DNA from 2 places in the Colwellia meonggei genome. Region 2 is predicted to be linked to the other one. Evidence: riboswitches for the same ligand, from Rfam matches in the RefSeq annotation. Region 2 holds a riboswitch; the other holds the start of a gene.
What was found. Region 2 has a riboswitch for lysine ahead of lysC (lysine-sensitive aspartokinase 3). Riboswitches for the same ligand answer to the same signal wherever they lie in the genome.

Region 1 (7,760 bases), on a different contig from region 2:
GCAATGCACGATATTCACCACGAGGTATAGAAATCTCTTTGTTGTCAGGTGAAGTCATTTTTCTCGAGTTACCGTCGAGAGTCCATTGGTTAAAGCTAATAATGGCATCATTTGATTCAGCTTTAGAATTAGACATGCGATTTAAAATATTACGCGCACGAATAGTTAACTCTCGCGGGTTAAATGGTTTAGTCAGATAGTCATCTGCACCAATTTCCAAACCTAAAATTTTATCAATATCGCTGTCGCGGCCAGTAAGGAAGATTAACGCTAAATCATTATTATTGGTTAATTCTCGTGCTAAAAGTAAGCCGTTTTTACCTGGTAAATTTATATCCATAATTACCAAATTAATGGCATTGTTTTGTAATTCGCGGTCCATGCTGTCACCATCTATTGCTTCTGACACATGATAGCCTTCAGCTTCAAATAGATTTCGTAGATTAAAGCGCGTTACGTCTTCATCTTCTACGATAAGAATGTGTGGTTTTTGCATGTTAAGTGTCCAGTAGTATGTCGTTTATTTGTCAATTAATAGTTGGCAGCTAATAATTAGGCTCTTGTAATTATAGATGATTACAAGAATTATAAATATTACTTAATGGTATAGAAGCTGGTAAAAAAACACAATCTTCACTCGCCATTGTTAAGTTATTGTAAAGTAATTAGCGCAATAATTGTTCCGCTCAGATCAAAGATTTAGTTAATGGGAAAATTTATTTCTATGCTTACCCCTTCACCTAAAACACTGTTTAATATTATGGTACCACCTAATGCTTGAGTGACTAAGTTATAGACTAAATGCAGACCAAGGCCACTACCGCCTTCCCCACGCTTGGTAGTGGTAAAAGGTTCAAATACTTTATTTTTTATTGTTTCATCAACACCAATTCCATTGTCTTGAAAAAGAATATTGAGTTGGTTACTGAGTGGCATTACTGTGATAGAAATCTTGCCATCGTCTTTGCCCTCAAAGCCGTGAATAACTGAATTCATAATTAAATTAATTAAAATTTGGTTAATGGGTCCAGGTTTACTGGCTATAGACAATTCCGTAGGACAGTCAATATCAATTTTATATGGAAGATTTTGCAGTTGTGGCCTTAAGGTGAGCAACACTTCAGAAAACAACTCTTTAACATTAAATTGGCGAACTTCCTCACTGGATTGGTCAACGGCAACTTTTTTAAAACTTGAAATTAAATTTGCCGCCCGATTTAGGTTACGATAAATAATGGCGATATTCTCACCACCTTCATGCAAAAACTTTTTCAATTGACTTGATTTTAAAGTTTTGTCTTCAAAAGCCGCGGTGATCTCGTCAATTCTATCAGCTAATAATGTTGATGCCGTTACGCCTAAACCTATCGGGGTATTAACTTCATGGGCAACGCCGGCAACCATATCGCCTAGTGATGCCATTTTTTCACTTTCCACTAGCTGGTCCTGAAACTGGTGCAGCTTTTCTAGCGTAGACAGTAATTCTTGATTAGACTCTTTTAGCGCTGCGGTACGTTTGTTGATTTTGTCTTCGAGCTCATGTGAGTGCTCAATACTTTGCTGCTCAGCTGCATCTAATTGTGCAATATGTTTTTCCATGCGAGAGAACAAAATATTGATATTACGTGCCAAAATATCTGCTTCTCGATAAGGCATTGCCAGGCACTTTTGTTGAAAATTCTTTTGTCGAGCGGCAACTTGTACTGTGTTAACTAAAGTCGCAAAGGGAGCTGAAATATAACGCTCTAACTGCAATACGATAAAAATTGCGATGAGTAAAACAATAAAAATAATCAGTACGCTAGTGGTTAATAATTTATCAGTAATTAGCGTGATGTGTTCTTTACTATTTTGAATGTAAACAAAGCCAATTACCTGTTCATCTATAGTGATGGGGTGCATATATTCAAGGTAGTTTTCTTTAAATCTCGGTTCTAGCAGGTTATTAATTTCATTTGATTTTTCAGAAATAGCAGCACGACGTTCACTACGTTTATAGCTGTAAAATAACTCTAATTGGTTGTTCTGGGTATTACGCTGGTATATATGCAAGTAGTTTAAGTTTGGTATTTGGTGGGCAATTGTTAAGCTGTCTTTTAATGCTTGTCTATCTGTGTCGAGTAGAAAATTTTTGCTTTCATCAGCTACTTCATTTGCCCAATATTTAATGTGTGTAGCGGCTAAGTTATTATAACTTGAGCTATATTGCTGAGAAATAATAGCGAGGTTGATAATACTAATGAGAATAACAAAGCCAATAATTGATAGCAGAAATATTCTGCGAATTGACCAAATGCGCTTTGTTGTCGGCATAAAAATTCAGCTCAAGTTATGTTATCGATAATATGATTGTAGAAAACCTTAGCACATTCAACAATGGCTTTATGCCACTCGTGCTAATTTTTAGCTTTGATAAGGCACTGATATATAGCAAAACCTTTTTTTACCACTAAAGTTTTGGTTGCGCCTATAGTTTTTTCCATAATTGGCGGGTACTTTAAAAAACTATTGGCGACGATAGTGATAGCGCCGTTAGCCGTTAGGTGCTGTTTAATATTACTTAAGAATTGCTCTGTTGCGGCATAATGGGTTTTTACTCCTTGATGAAAAGGCGGATTAGAAATAACAACGTCATATTTTTCAGTAACATTTGATAAGCTATTTGACGCGAGAAACGTACCGTTAAGTTGATTGATGGTTAATGTTGTTTCAGCTGACTGTAATGCTAAGGCGCTAACGTCAACTAAGCTAAGATTAGTGTCCGGATGCAAAGTGCCGATATAAGCGGCAATAACACCAGCACCGCAACCAAAATCTAATACTTTTCCTGAAATTTTTTCCGGTAAGTTTTCTAGTAATACCTCGGTACCGACATCAAGTTTATTTTGGCTGAATACGCCGGGTAATGCGGCAATTTTAAGAGCTTGTTGGCCTATAGATATATGGTAATAGTGGTAAAAGTCTTCGAGTTTAAATGCAGGAATATCTGTTTTGAAACGGCCAATATACAACAAGCAATGTCTCGCTGCGTCAACTTTATTACAAAAAAGTAAATATTTTTTCGCCAATTTATCGGCTGATTTTACACCTCCCTTGTTTTCGCCGACGATAATTATTGTGGCATCATCGCTAACAACACCTGCCAACATAGCTAAAGTAAAGCCATATTCAGCCTTGCTTTTTGGAAATTTCATGATCACTAAATCGTGTCTTAAATCTGTTTGGTATTGGGCACAAAAGTGGCTTTTAACACGTTCATCTGTGATGGCATTGCTTAGCTGATAGTCAGCAAAGTTAGTATGATAACAAGTAACTTTTGCTTTGCTATGCTGTTGCAGGTACTGGCCAATAAAGCTGTCATCAGTTAGGTTTACAAATAACGGTGAGGTTGCGGAAAGTTCGTTAAGGTTACGCTCTAATAATTGACTTATATTGCTTGTTGCCATGAAGTTACCTGTAATACTGCTAAATTTATATCTCGTTGCGTTTTATTTGTACTGAATATGTAACAAAAGTGCGCAGAAATTATGCTGACTATGTCATAATGTTGGCTATTCTACGCGAATTTAAATATCTCGCCATTAATAGTCCCAAAGGAGTTGGCTATTTTTAACAAAATGATATTCCGCTTGAAGATAAAGTGGCTACACAGTCAAATTCGGCAGAAGTTAATCGCTTTTCGTTACTTTTCATTTGTGCGCTTTTTTCGACAACAGCCTAAGGCTGAAGTTTATTTAGCTTTAAATGATCCACACAGCTTTATGTTGGTGCAAATGTTAGTGCGTTTGCAGGCTCGTTATGATATTAAATTTACCGTTTTCTTTATTTGGGGAGCTTTGCCAGGCGTGACAATCTCGCCAGCTCTTCATCGTCGTTGGGCAATTGCTGACGCCAATTTAATTGCCCAGCAGTACCAACTGATAAACATTACTAAGTCGCCATCTTTACTACAACTTTCCACTGGTCAACAAGAATGGCAACTATATGGTAATAGTATCGAGAATGCAGAGCGGGTTTTTTTAAAAACTTGGTGCAATGAATTTAAAACCTATTTTCAAACCTCGACACCAACGATTACTCACCAGGTTAAGAATCAGGCTCGACTCGAGGATAAAGGCCACTACAGTGCCGCAACAATTTACTTTGCTGGTGACTGGTTTGCTGGTGTTGATCGTCTGTATCATTTTGAGCAGGCTTTAAGTGAATTTGGCCTACTATCTGATATAAGCAACGAAATCACTGCCGATAATCTTATTTACCAGTCACAAATTAGTGTCAAAACCAACAATATCAAAGCGGTATCTACAGTTAATATTGCTTCAAGTAAATTAGAAATTTTTCTTTCGCTACGTAGCCCTTATTCGTATCTTGGCTTTGTACAAGCTCTTGCATTAGCTCAACGCTATCAACTTGAATTGGTTATTAAACCTGTTTTACCTTTGCTAATGCGAGGAGCGTCAATTCCTATTGCTAAGCAAAAATATATCTATTTAGATGCGTTGCGAGAAGCTAAGAAACTAGGTATTGAATTCAATGGCTTTGTTGATCCTTTAGGTGCAGGTGTTATTAACTGTTACCGTATGTTTGCTTGGGCTGAAGAACAGGGTAAGGGCGCTGAATATATGTTGGCGTGCTTTCGTGCTGTGTATGTAGAAAATATTGATTTGTCAGTTGCTGATAACATTGAGCGCATACTTAATGATTTAACTTTAGACTTTCAGCAAGCTCAAGCTTACCAAGCTGAGCATGACTGGCAGCAATGGGCAGATAGCAATCAACGGGAGTTAACCGCGCTAGAGTTTTGGGGGGTACCTTGCTTCAAAATGAATAACAGTAGTTACTGGGGACAAGACCGACTGAAATATTTAGAAAAAGAAATAAAATTAAATTTATCAATAAATTAAGTGTTAATTTTACTATATCCATATAGACGTCTATTGACGCAGCTTATATTTAAATGGTTTAATAATTTAGTCCCTTATTCCAGTTGCTTTAGTTAATGATTGACTAGAGCAACGATGAAGGGCCAGAAGAGGAGCGTTTACCAGGTAGTTATTGTGAAGAGATCAAACTCTAGAGAGCAATAATGAGGGGGGAAAATGCCGAGGTAATTGTATTTTTGATAATGCAATTATCGGTTGTAGTCACTAAGCATAATATGCGAGTGCTAGGTTGAATCCTTGCAACTGTCACCTATTGGGTGGAGAGCTTCTGGCCTTTGCAAAAGCCAGATTCAGCTCTTGAATTTGGCTTTTGCAATCGCCTATGAGTTCTCCGAACGAAACGAGTTCGAGAGAAATGAATCAAATAATACAAACTAATCAACCTCCTAACTACCAACAACCTGTTGTGTGGACTGCTTTGGTTACGCCATTGCTAAGTTGTGGTGCCATTGACTTTGTCAGCCTAACGCGTCTTGCTAACCGACAAAGTGATGCGCAAAATGGCATTTTACTGCTTGGTAGTACAGGTGAAGGTATCGCCCTCACTAGCGAAGAGCAGCTTGCTATTGTTAAACATGTAACGGCTTTAACACTAAATGTACCAATTATGGTTGCGGTTGGCGGTTGTAACTTAGCCGCACAACTTTCCTGGATAGAGCAATGTAACTCATTGGCGGTTGACGCCTATCTCTTAGGTAGTCCTGTTTATGCTAAGCCAGGCCCTGTAGGGCAAACTGCTTGGTTCCAAGCTTTGCTCGATGCAGCCAATTTGCCTTGTATGTTATACAACGTGCCGTCAAGAAGTGGTGTTGAAATTGCCATGTCTGCTTTGCAAACACTGCAATATCATCAAAACTGTTGGGCACTTAAAGAAGCCAGTGGCGATTTACAAACCCTATTAAGCTATCGCCAACACTGTCCAGAGCTTGAATTGTATAGCGGCGAAGATGCCATGATGCCATATCTTGCTAATGCTGGTGTGAAAGGGTTAGTGTCCGTTTGTGCTAATGTCTGGCCAGAAGCAACGCAACGCTATACGGCTTCAGCACTAGCGCAAACATGCACTGATGTTTTTCCTTTGTGGCACAATGCTATTGCCGCGTTATTTCAAGTGACAAGCCCAATTCCTGTAAAAGCTTTAATGGCCGAAGTCGGCATGATTGATTCAGCGACATTGCGTTTACCGTTATGTGCTGATGAACTGCCAGCTAATCATGGTTTGCAAAGCTTTCACCAGCAAATTCAACAATGGCTATTAACAGCAGATTGTTCATCAACCTCACTACCATCAACAACTATTTTAAGAGAAGTAAACCAATGACCTGGCAACAAACTTTAACAGCATTAGAATCCGGAAATGTACGCGCAGCAGAGCAAAATAATTGTGGTCATTGGCAGGCAAATACTGAAGTAAAACAAGCAATACTATCGGCATTTAAAGCCGGTGATAATACTGAGTTTGACGGTATTTATCGTGGTTTTGTTGATAAGCATAATTTACCAGCGCGTGAGTTTTCTGTAAGCGACAATGTACGTATGGTACCTGGAGGATCTTCTGTTCGCCGTGGTGCCTATGTTGCGCCTGGTGTGATAATTATGCCACCTGCCTATATCAATGTGGGCGCCTTTGTTGACAGCGGTACTATGATTGATAGCCATGCGTTAATCGGCTCTTGTGCGCAAATTGGCAAAAATGTTCATGTCTCAGCGGCCGTGCAAATTGGTGGTGTGCTCGAGCCTATTGGTGCTAGCCCGGTGATTATTGAAGATAATGCCTTTCTCAGTGCTGGCGTAATTATCGTTGAGGGTATTGTGGTGAAAAAAGGTGCTGTGCTAGCGCCAGGCGTTTCGCTATCAGCGTCAGTACCAGTATACGATTGTGTGAATAATGAGATGTTAGAAAAAGGTGCTGATATTCCAGAAAATGCCGTTGTTGTTCCAGGTACTCGCCCTATTTCAGGTGGTTGGGCAGAAAAGCAGGGGCTTAATATGGCTTGTGCCTTGATTGTGAAATACCGTGATGAAAAAAGTGATGCGGCTTTAGAACTTGAATCAGTATTACGTTAAAGGTTTCTCATGACAGCACTCTCTAATACCAAGGCTAATATCAGCTCAAAAAACACGTCTGATGTCACAATTAACATTAACGATCGACCTAGTTGGTTGAGTGATAATGTAGTTAGTACTTTGCAAAAGCAGCATGAAACTATACTGGCCAGTAATGAAGAAATTGATGACGAAGCTGGATTTTTTCTCTATGACTTAGATGCGCTTACCGATCATTTATCGACGCTAATGCAGCAAGATGTGATTAAGTTATGGTTTGCTGTAAAAGCGAACCCTTTGTCACGAGTTATTACAACACTCGCAGAACAAGGGTTTAATTTTGATGTTGCTAGCCAAGGTGAGTTAAGCCAAGTTCGAAAGCAAAATATTGCTGCAGAGCGAATTTTAAATACTGGCCCAGCAAAATCTAAAGCGCAGATGGCAGCATTCCTGCAACAAGGTGTTAGAACTTTTGTCGTTGAAAGCCTATTACAATTGCAGTGGCTTAATGAGTCGGCAGAATTCTTAGATTGCCAACCGCAAGTTTTGCTTCGCGTGCAACTGCAATGGCCTGAAGGGGAGAAAAATCCTTTAGGTGGTAATGAAGTAACACCTTTTGGCTTGTCATGTGAACAGTGGCAAACCATTACCGTAGATGATTATCCTGCCCTGAATATCAATGGTTTACATATTTTTCAGTGGGGTAATATGCTCAGTAATGAAAAAATGTTTCAGTTATGGTCACAAATGGTTGATCCGCTTGTACAGTTG
Region 2 (7,760 bases):
TCGATTGACTTAAAGGTAATTGGCAGCCAGATAAGATAAGGGTGACTGCAGCTGATAACGATATATACTTCATGAAAGGTCTATTTAGATTTACTTGCGGTCAGTGTCACTTATTTAACCGTTATATTCAAGATTTGCATCCGAAAATTCTACTAGAAATTGTCTTTCCACGCTCTGATAACGGTAAAAGCCGAAAGTGCATCGTTAATTGTCTCGCCACTAAACTCACTAGCACTAGCCATTAAGCTCTCACGATGACAGCGTAGAAACGGGTTGATCTTTTTTTCTTGAAGAATTGAACTAGGAATGGTTGCAATATCTTGTGCGCGTTTATTGAGTACCTGATTATAGTAATAAACTAATTCACTATTACACGGTTCAACAGTAAGTGCGAAATCTAAATTAGCTTTAGTATATTCATGAGCGCAGTAAATATGAGTTTTTTCAGGTAGTGCCGCTAATTTACCTAATGACGATAGCATTTGCTCTGGAGTACCTTCAAATAATCGACCGCAGCCGCCAGAAAATAAGGTGTCGCCACAAAATAAATTATCTTGGACTAAATAAGCGATATGACCGCTTGTATGGCCAGGCAAATCAATAATGGAAAATGTTATAGCTAAGTCGGCGAGTTCAACTGTTGAGTTCTCATTCAATTTTATATCACAGTGGGGAATGTTTTCGTTCTCCGGACCATATATCGTCAGCGGCCATCCGTTATCTTGACAATACTGAACTAATTTTTTAATGCCGCCAATGTGATCAGGGTGATGATGAGTAATTAATATTGCTGTAAGCTGCTTTTGATTTTCTTCGATAAAGGTAATACAAACATCAGCGTCTCCAGGGTCTACAATTGCTAATGCATTATTGCTAACCGATGATATTGCCCAAATATAATTGTCAGAAAAGGCTTTAATCATTGAAACTTGCATATTCGATGTGGTTTGGCTTTGCAGCATGGCTAGCTCCTGAGTATACTGAAGGTATGATTATACTGACTTTTTTACAAGTTTAAACTATGAAACCGGCACTTGCTATTCGGCACCCTGATTTGCCTGAGTCATGGCAAGCACTGCCAAACGGTGAATTAATCGCTAAAAATATAGAACAAACGTTAACGCCGTGGTGGCCAAAATTTTTCGGCTATCACTTGTTAAAAATTGGAGCATTAAGTGGAGAACTTAATAGTGATTCAAGCCCAATTAAACATCAGTTAACATTAACAAATAAGGTTAATGCCGCAAGTATAGTGGCAGAAATTGATGATCTACCTTTGTTAGAGCATAGCGTTGATGTTTGTGTTTTGGCACATGCCTTAGAGTTTTCGCTTGACCCACACCATGTTGTACGAGAGGCAAATAGAGTATTAATACCAAATGGTTACGTAGTGATCACAGGATTTAACCCCTTTAGTTTAGTTGGTGTAAATAAATTTATTCCCTATCGCCGTAAGAAAACACCTTGGAATGAGCGATTGTTTTCGCCAATGCGTGTTAAAGATTGGTTGCACTTAATGGGATATGAAATTCAGCTAGATCACAGAGTGTTGCACTCTTCGCTTTCAAAGCCACAAAGTGATGGCATAGTAAGTGAGCAATGGCGAAAACTAGCCGAACATTATTTCCCAAGCTTTGGCTCTGTTTATATTATTGTTGCGAAAAAACGCGTGTTACCATTAACACCCATTAAAGCTAAGTGGCAGCTTAGGCCGCGTTTTGAACCGGTTAAAGTACCAAGTATGAACTCTTCTAGAAAACAAAAACATAAGTAGTATTTTTAATAAATTTATTAACAATACATTTAATACTTATCAAGTTATAAACAGGTGAAAAATACATGCAACGTCATGAATTTGAGAGTTATCTCAATAATTTATTAAAACCAAATCAAATTAAAGATTTTTGTCCGAATGGTTTGCAAATTCAAGGCAGTGATAACATTAAAAAAGTGATCACTGGGGTTACAGCAACACAAGCTTTAATAGAGCAAGCTATCGCTGAAAAAGCTGATGCCTTAGTCGTGCATCATGGTTTTTTCTGGAAAAATGAAAGTTATGTTATTCGAGGCATGAAACATCAACGTATAAAGGCCTTGCTTGAAAATGATATTAACCTTTTTGCTTACCATCTACCGTTAGATATTCATCCGACTCTAGGTAACAACGCGCAACTAGCGGAATTGTTTTCAATTGACAATGTAGCACCTCTTGAAGTGGGTAATGAGCTAAGTGTTCCTGTTCGCGGAGGTTTTAGCACTGAATTATCAGGTGAGGCATTACAGCAGCGCATTAGTGAGCAACTTGAACGCACATGTATGCATATTGCTGCGCCATCAAACAAGGTAATTAAAACGGTGGCTTGGTGCAGTGGTGGTGGTCAAGGTTATATAGAACTAGCTGCTGAACAAGGTATTGACGCATTTATCAGCGGTGAAGTTTCTGAGCAGACCACTCATGTTGCTCGAGAAATGGATATTCACTTTTATTGTGCTGGTCATCACGCAACTGAGCGTTATGGCGCAAAAGCGTTAGCAAAACATTTTAATGAAAACTTGCCAGTTGCAGCTAAATTTATTGATATTGATAACCCAGCTTAAAGATTCAATACTTTTTCAGCGATTTATTATGAAACAGGTCTTTAATTGAAGTAGCCAATTAAGGACCTGTTGTTATAGCTAATTATATTTTTAGTTTTTAAACCACTGAACAATTTGCCCTAAGGTTTCGTACCAAACTCGCGTGGTTTGCTGTAGCTTTCGAGCGCTGGGTAAATAATATTGCCAATTTTTATTGGCACTTTCTTTCACCCAAGGGCTTGCAGGTGCAGGAATGGCATTCACTCCATGCATTTGAAAATATCTCATTGCACGTGGCAGATGTGCGGCATTTGTCACTAAAACAACATTTTTATTGTGTACTCGCGGGGCAATTAATTCCGCCTCTTCTTCGGTATCTTGTGGGAAGTTTTCAGTTAATATTTTATTTGCCGGCACACCTAACAGTATAGCAGCTTGTTTGACTTTATTAGCGTTTGAGCTTTCATCATTGTCCGCATAACCTGAGGTAATTATTTGTGCCTCAGGATGAATACGGAAAATTCGAATGGCTTCAACTAAACGTTCAAGTGAACATGAATTCAGCTGGCTGGTAGCAGGTAAACTATGAACGGTAGTATGAGCACAACCCAACACAACTATATAGTCAATAGGTACGACGCTGCGGGTAAATGCTTGGTAATTATCTTCCAATGGCGCCATCAGCGAATCTGACACTGGTGGTAAAGTTGTTAGAATTAAGAGTAGGGTGGCAAAAAGTAATGCTTTAAAACTCAAACCTGGTTTTTTGCGGTAAAACAAAATCGCAATAAGTAATAATATAACAATAATACTAAGTGGCATTAATGACCACGCGACTATTTTTTTTAAAAGAAACAAATCCATAAATTTTCCAATACTTTACCATGTAAGAACTTCCTCATAAATGATAACAAGTTAATGAATTTTTCAGTTAATCATTTTTAATATTAATTGCATAAAAGCAACATTTAGGTTTTTAAATTAGTCAAATACCTAGTGTTATTAAATTTCTTCTTTAGACATCTAAAAGTCTATTGACCTTAATAATTAAATGGGTTTTAATAGCGTTGTTGTAAATTAGAACTTTTACTCAACTCATATTGGTATCCATACTTATATGATGCGGTTGAACGGTAAATTTTTTGTTTTACACACCAGAAGAGGTGCAATTGCCAGGTAGGTAACATGAGGTCCACATCCGTTGACAGTTATTAATGGGGACAATTGCCGAGAACGTTGGTATGGGTGGAATATCGCGTTCGGTCACTAGGGCTGAATCCCTAGGGCTGTCACCGCTAGAAAGCAGAAGCTTTTTAGATTTGGGTGGAGAGCTTCTGGCTGAAAAGTATCACGTGAATAATCATTTTTAATAACTGTTATTCTCTCTACGCTCAGTCATGCTCTTCCTGTATTTTATTAGTTTATTTCAGTCATTTTATTTAATTAAATTACTGCTTGATAAGCTATTAGGGAGAATTTTTATGTTAGAATCTCGTCGACTAAACAAATGCGGCATTTCTGTCGTATCAGTATCAGTATCTGTAAAAAACTCTCAAGCTAGTCTTGGGTTTATATTCATTCAATCTCACCGTCATGGAGAACTTGCATGTCTGCCGTGTTAAACCAAGCAAGTATCAATGAAATTACTGTCTCAAAATTCGGTGGTACTAGTGTTGCCGATTATCAAGCAATGCTGCGTTGTGCTGAAATCATTAAAAAGGACGATGGTAATCGTTTAGTTGTTGTTTCTGCAAGCGCAGGTGTTACAAACCATTTAGTTAGGCTTAGCCAAGAAAATGTTCCAGAAAAAGAACGCGCCGATATACTTGCTGATATAGGTAGAATTCAATTTGCTATTACTGAACACTTAGCAGAACGACATGAATTAGATACTGAGATAAATGAACTTCTAAAAGCCCTTGCGCTATGTGCGCAGCAACAGGCGATTGATTATAGTTTACAAAACAGTGATGAAATACTCAGTTTTGGTGAACAGTTTAGTTCGCGTATTTTTGCGCAAGTATTGCAAAGCACTGGTGTTAATGGTCGTTACTTTGATGTTAGGCAGGTAATGAAAACCGATAATTTATTTGGTAAAGCGCAGGTTAATTTAACGCAGTTAGCAATTGCCGCACAAGAAATGCTTGCACCGCAATTGGTTAACAAGGTTGTAGTTACTCAAGGCTTTATCGGCAGTAATGAACAGGGCGAAACCACAACTCTAGGTCGTGGTGGCTCTGATTACAGCGCCGCATTATTGGCGGAAGCAATTAAAGCAAATAATTTAAGTATTTGGACAGACGTTGTCGGTATTTTCACAACGGATCCTCGTATTACTGAACAAGCCCGTTCTATTAATGAAATTAGCTTTGGCGAAGCTGCTGAAATGGCAACCTTCGGTGCAAAAATATTGCATCCAGCAACACTTATTCCGGCGATGCGCCAAGATATCCCAGTTTTTGTCGGTTCAAGCAAAGAGCCTGATGCGGGTGGTACCCGAATACAACGCCAAGTTGATTCTAATCCAACATATCGCTCAATTGCACTTCGTCGTGAACAAACACTTGTTACCGTAAAAAGTCCTGAAATGTTGCATGCCAGTGGCTTTTTGGCGAAAGTGTTCACAGTATTAGCTAAGCATCAACTCAGTGTTGATTTAATCACTACCAGTGAAATTAGTGTCGCGTTAACGTTTGATAATCCACTCGGTTCTACTCAAGCCTTATTAACAAAGGCAGTTGTTGAGGAATTAGAGCAATTGTGTGAGGTGTCAGTAGAGCATGGTTTAAGTTTAATAGCGGTGATCGGGAATAAAATTCATGGCACAAAGGGTGTTGGCAGTAGTATTTTCGATAAAGTAAATGAGTTTAACATTCGTATGATTTGCCATGGTGCCAGTGAACATAATTTATGTTTTTTAGTACCAGAAGAAGATGCTAACCAAGTCGTTGAGCGTTTACACGACACCTTGTTTACACGCTAAATATTGATACTTAATTATGATAGCTTTTGCTAGCAGAAATAAAAAGGGACGTATTATCGTCCCTTTTTTATGTACAGGATGCGAGAGCATGGATGCACAGAAGCTTGTATGTAAAAGATGTACGGTATAACGCGGTCACATGAATGTTAAAGAGCGTGTAAGGTCACTTTCTCTATAAATTGTGATATCAATTATGCTTCGTACGCTAATGGGTCTGTAGCATTATTATCAGTAAAGGCCTCTAAACGTTCCTGACACGCGCCGCATTTACCACAGGCTTTTTCACGGCCATTATAACAAGTCCATGTGTCTTCATAGCTTAAACCCATTTTTAATCCATCGCTTAAAATATCGGTTTTACTTACGGTTAAATAAGGGCTGAAGATCTCTACAGCCTCGTAGTTAGCAATCTGACATACGTCGTTCATTTTCATAACGAATTCTGGACGACAATCAGGGTAAATGGCATGGTCACCCGAATGGGCACCATAATAAACTTGTGATGCTTTTACTGATACTGCATAACCAACCGCTAAAGACAATAAAATCATATTCCGGTTTGGCACAACCGTTGATTTCATATTTTCAGCTTCGTAATGACCTTCGGGGATCTCAATATCGTCAGTTAACGAAGAACCAGCTAACAATTGATTAATTGCTGAAATATCAATAACTTTATGCGTAACCCCTAGTTGTTGACAAACTTTGCTGGCACAATCAATTTCTTTAACATGCTTTTGACCATAGTCAAAAGTTAAAGCATATACTTCCTTACCGTCTTTTAAGGCACGATTAAGTACAGTAAATGAATCCATGCCACCGGAAAAAATTACCACAACTTTATTACTCATATTTGTCTATCTCTTGGGGTATAATAAAAACTTGCGCATTCTACTCGAAATTATCTAAGCATTAAAGTAATGACCACACGTTATAAAATAAATGAATTATTTGAAACTCTTCAAGGCGAAGGCTCTTTTACTGGCCAACCGTCGATTTTTCTCCGGTTACAAGGCTGTCCTGTTGGCTGTTCATGGTGTGACACTAAACATACATGGGATATTCACCCTGAATTAGAAATTTCTAGCAAGCAGTTATTAAGTAAGTCTGAAGAAACCGAGCAATGGTCAAATTTATCGCTAGATGATATTGCAACAATATTTAATCAACAGGGCTTTAAAGCTAAACATATTGTTATTACCGGCGGTGAGCCATGTATGGTTGATTTAACAGAGCTATGTCATTATTTTGAAGCACAAGGTTATAGTTGTCAGGTGGAAACATCAGGTACATTTGAAATTAAGGTTTCGTCTGATTGTTGGGTGACTGTTTCACCTAAGGTAAATATGCGAGGTGGTTACGATATTTTAGCGAGTGCCATAGCGCGTGCGAATGAAATTAAACACCCAGTAGCCACAGAGCAGCATATTGATGACTTGAAAACACTATTAACTAAATTCAATGTTGAAGACAAACAAGTTTATTTACAACCTATTAGCCAAAAACAACGCGCTACTGAGTTAGCTATCGCAACATGTATCGAGAATAATTGGCGTTTGTCGGTGCAAGTTCATAAATATATAGGAATTGAATAGTCAATTTCTTAAGCGCTATTCTATCGTAAATATATTTTCGATAGATATGAACTCCAGTAAAATCAAGTGAACAGCAATTTATAACTCCTTGAGTACTAGATTCATATTGTCTAGAATGGCGCACTTTTATTAAACTTAGGTCAATATCATGAACGATACAACATCACTTCCCGAATTACCGGATCGCTTGTCAGGTAACCCTAGCAGCAAATACCATGTCGCTGAAATTTTTGAACACAATATTGGTATTCGTTTAAACGGTAAAGAGCGTACGGATGTTGAAGAGTACTGCATTAGTGAAGGCTGGGTTAAAATCCCATCACCGAAAGCGCTAGACCGCCGTGGTCAACCATTACTGATGAAAATGAAAGGTACAGTTGAAGCGTATTACAGTTAAAGAATAACTGTTCTTCTCACTTAAATATTAAGTTTCTGACAAAAGATATAAAAAGGGTAATGTATGAATTTATTAAAGGTGATATTGCTAACATTTTTTATCATGTTTTTTTCAGAAGCTCATGCCAATAACGTCAAAGCAAATCACCTACTAACTGTTGAGCAATTTGTTGCTAGTTTTAATGCCCAAGATAGCGCTACGATGGCAA

Region 1: linked by a shared signal. The riboswitch ahead of dapA (4-hydroxy-tetrahydrodipicolinate synthase) and the one ahead of lysC (lysine-sensitive aspartokinase 3) in region 2 are both predicted to bind lysine.

What each region holds. Positions count from the first base shown of each region.
Region 1 is NZ_BAAJLZ010000001.1:412,191-419,950, forward strand. Features, by position in the region: gene arcA (two-component system response regulator ArcA) at 1-496, opposite strand, end outside; gene AC27E9_RS01905 (sensor histidine kinase) at 700-2,313, opposite strand; gene AC27E9_RS01910 (methyltransferase) at 2,397-3,446, opposite strand; gene AC27E9_RS01915 (DsbA family protein) at 3,630-4,904, shown strand; lysine riboswitch at 5,023-5,219, shown strand; gene dapA (4-hydroxy-tetrahydrodipicolinate synthase) at 5,299-6,264, shown strand; gene AC27E9_RS01925 (2,3,4,5-tetrahydropyridine-2,6-dicarboxylate N-succinyltransferase) at 6,261-7,010, shown strand; gene AC27E9_RS01930 (PLP-dependent decarboxylase) at 7,020-7,760, shown strand, end outside.
Region 2 is NZ_BAAJLZ010000005.1:140,077-147,836, forward strand. Features, by position in the region: gene AC27E9_RS13460 (LysM peptidoglycan-binding domain-containing protein) at 1-73, opposite strand, end outside; gene gloB (hydroxyacylglutathione hydrolase) at 153-962, opposite strand; gene AC27E9_RS13470 (methyltransferase domain-containing protein) at 1,022-1,774, shown strand; gene AC27E9_RS13475 (Nif3-like dinuclear metal center hexameric protein) at 1,840-2,598, shown strand; gene AC27E9_RS13480 (ElyC/SanA/YdcF family protein) at 2,689-3,441, opposite strand; lysine riboswitch at 3,728-3,919, shown strand; gene lysC (lysine-sensitive aspartokinase 3) at 4,184-5,560, shown strand; gene queC (7-cyano-7-deazaguanine synthase QueC) at 5,752-6,411, opposite strand; gene queE (7-carboxy-7-deazaguanine synthase QueE) at 6,481-7,155, shown strand; gene AC27E9_RS13500 (DUF3297 family protein) at 7,304-7,552, shown strand; gene AC27E9_RS13505 (nuclear transport factor 2 family protein) at 7,616-7,760, shown strand, end outside.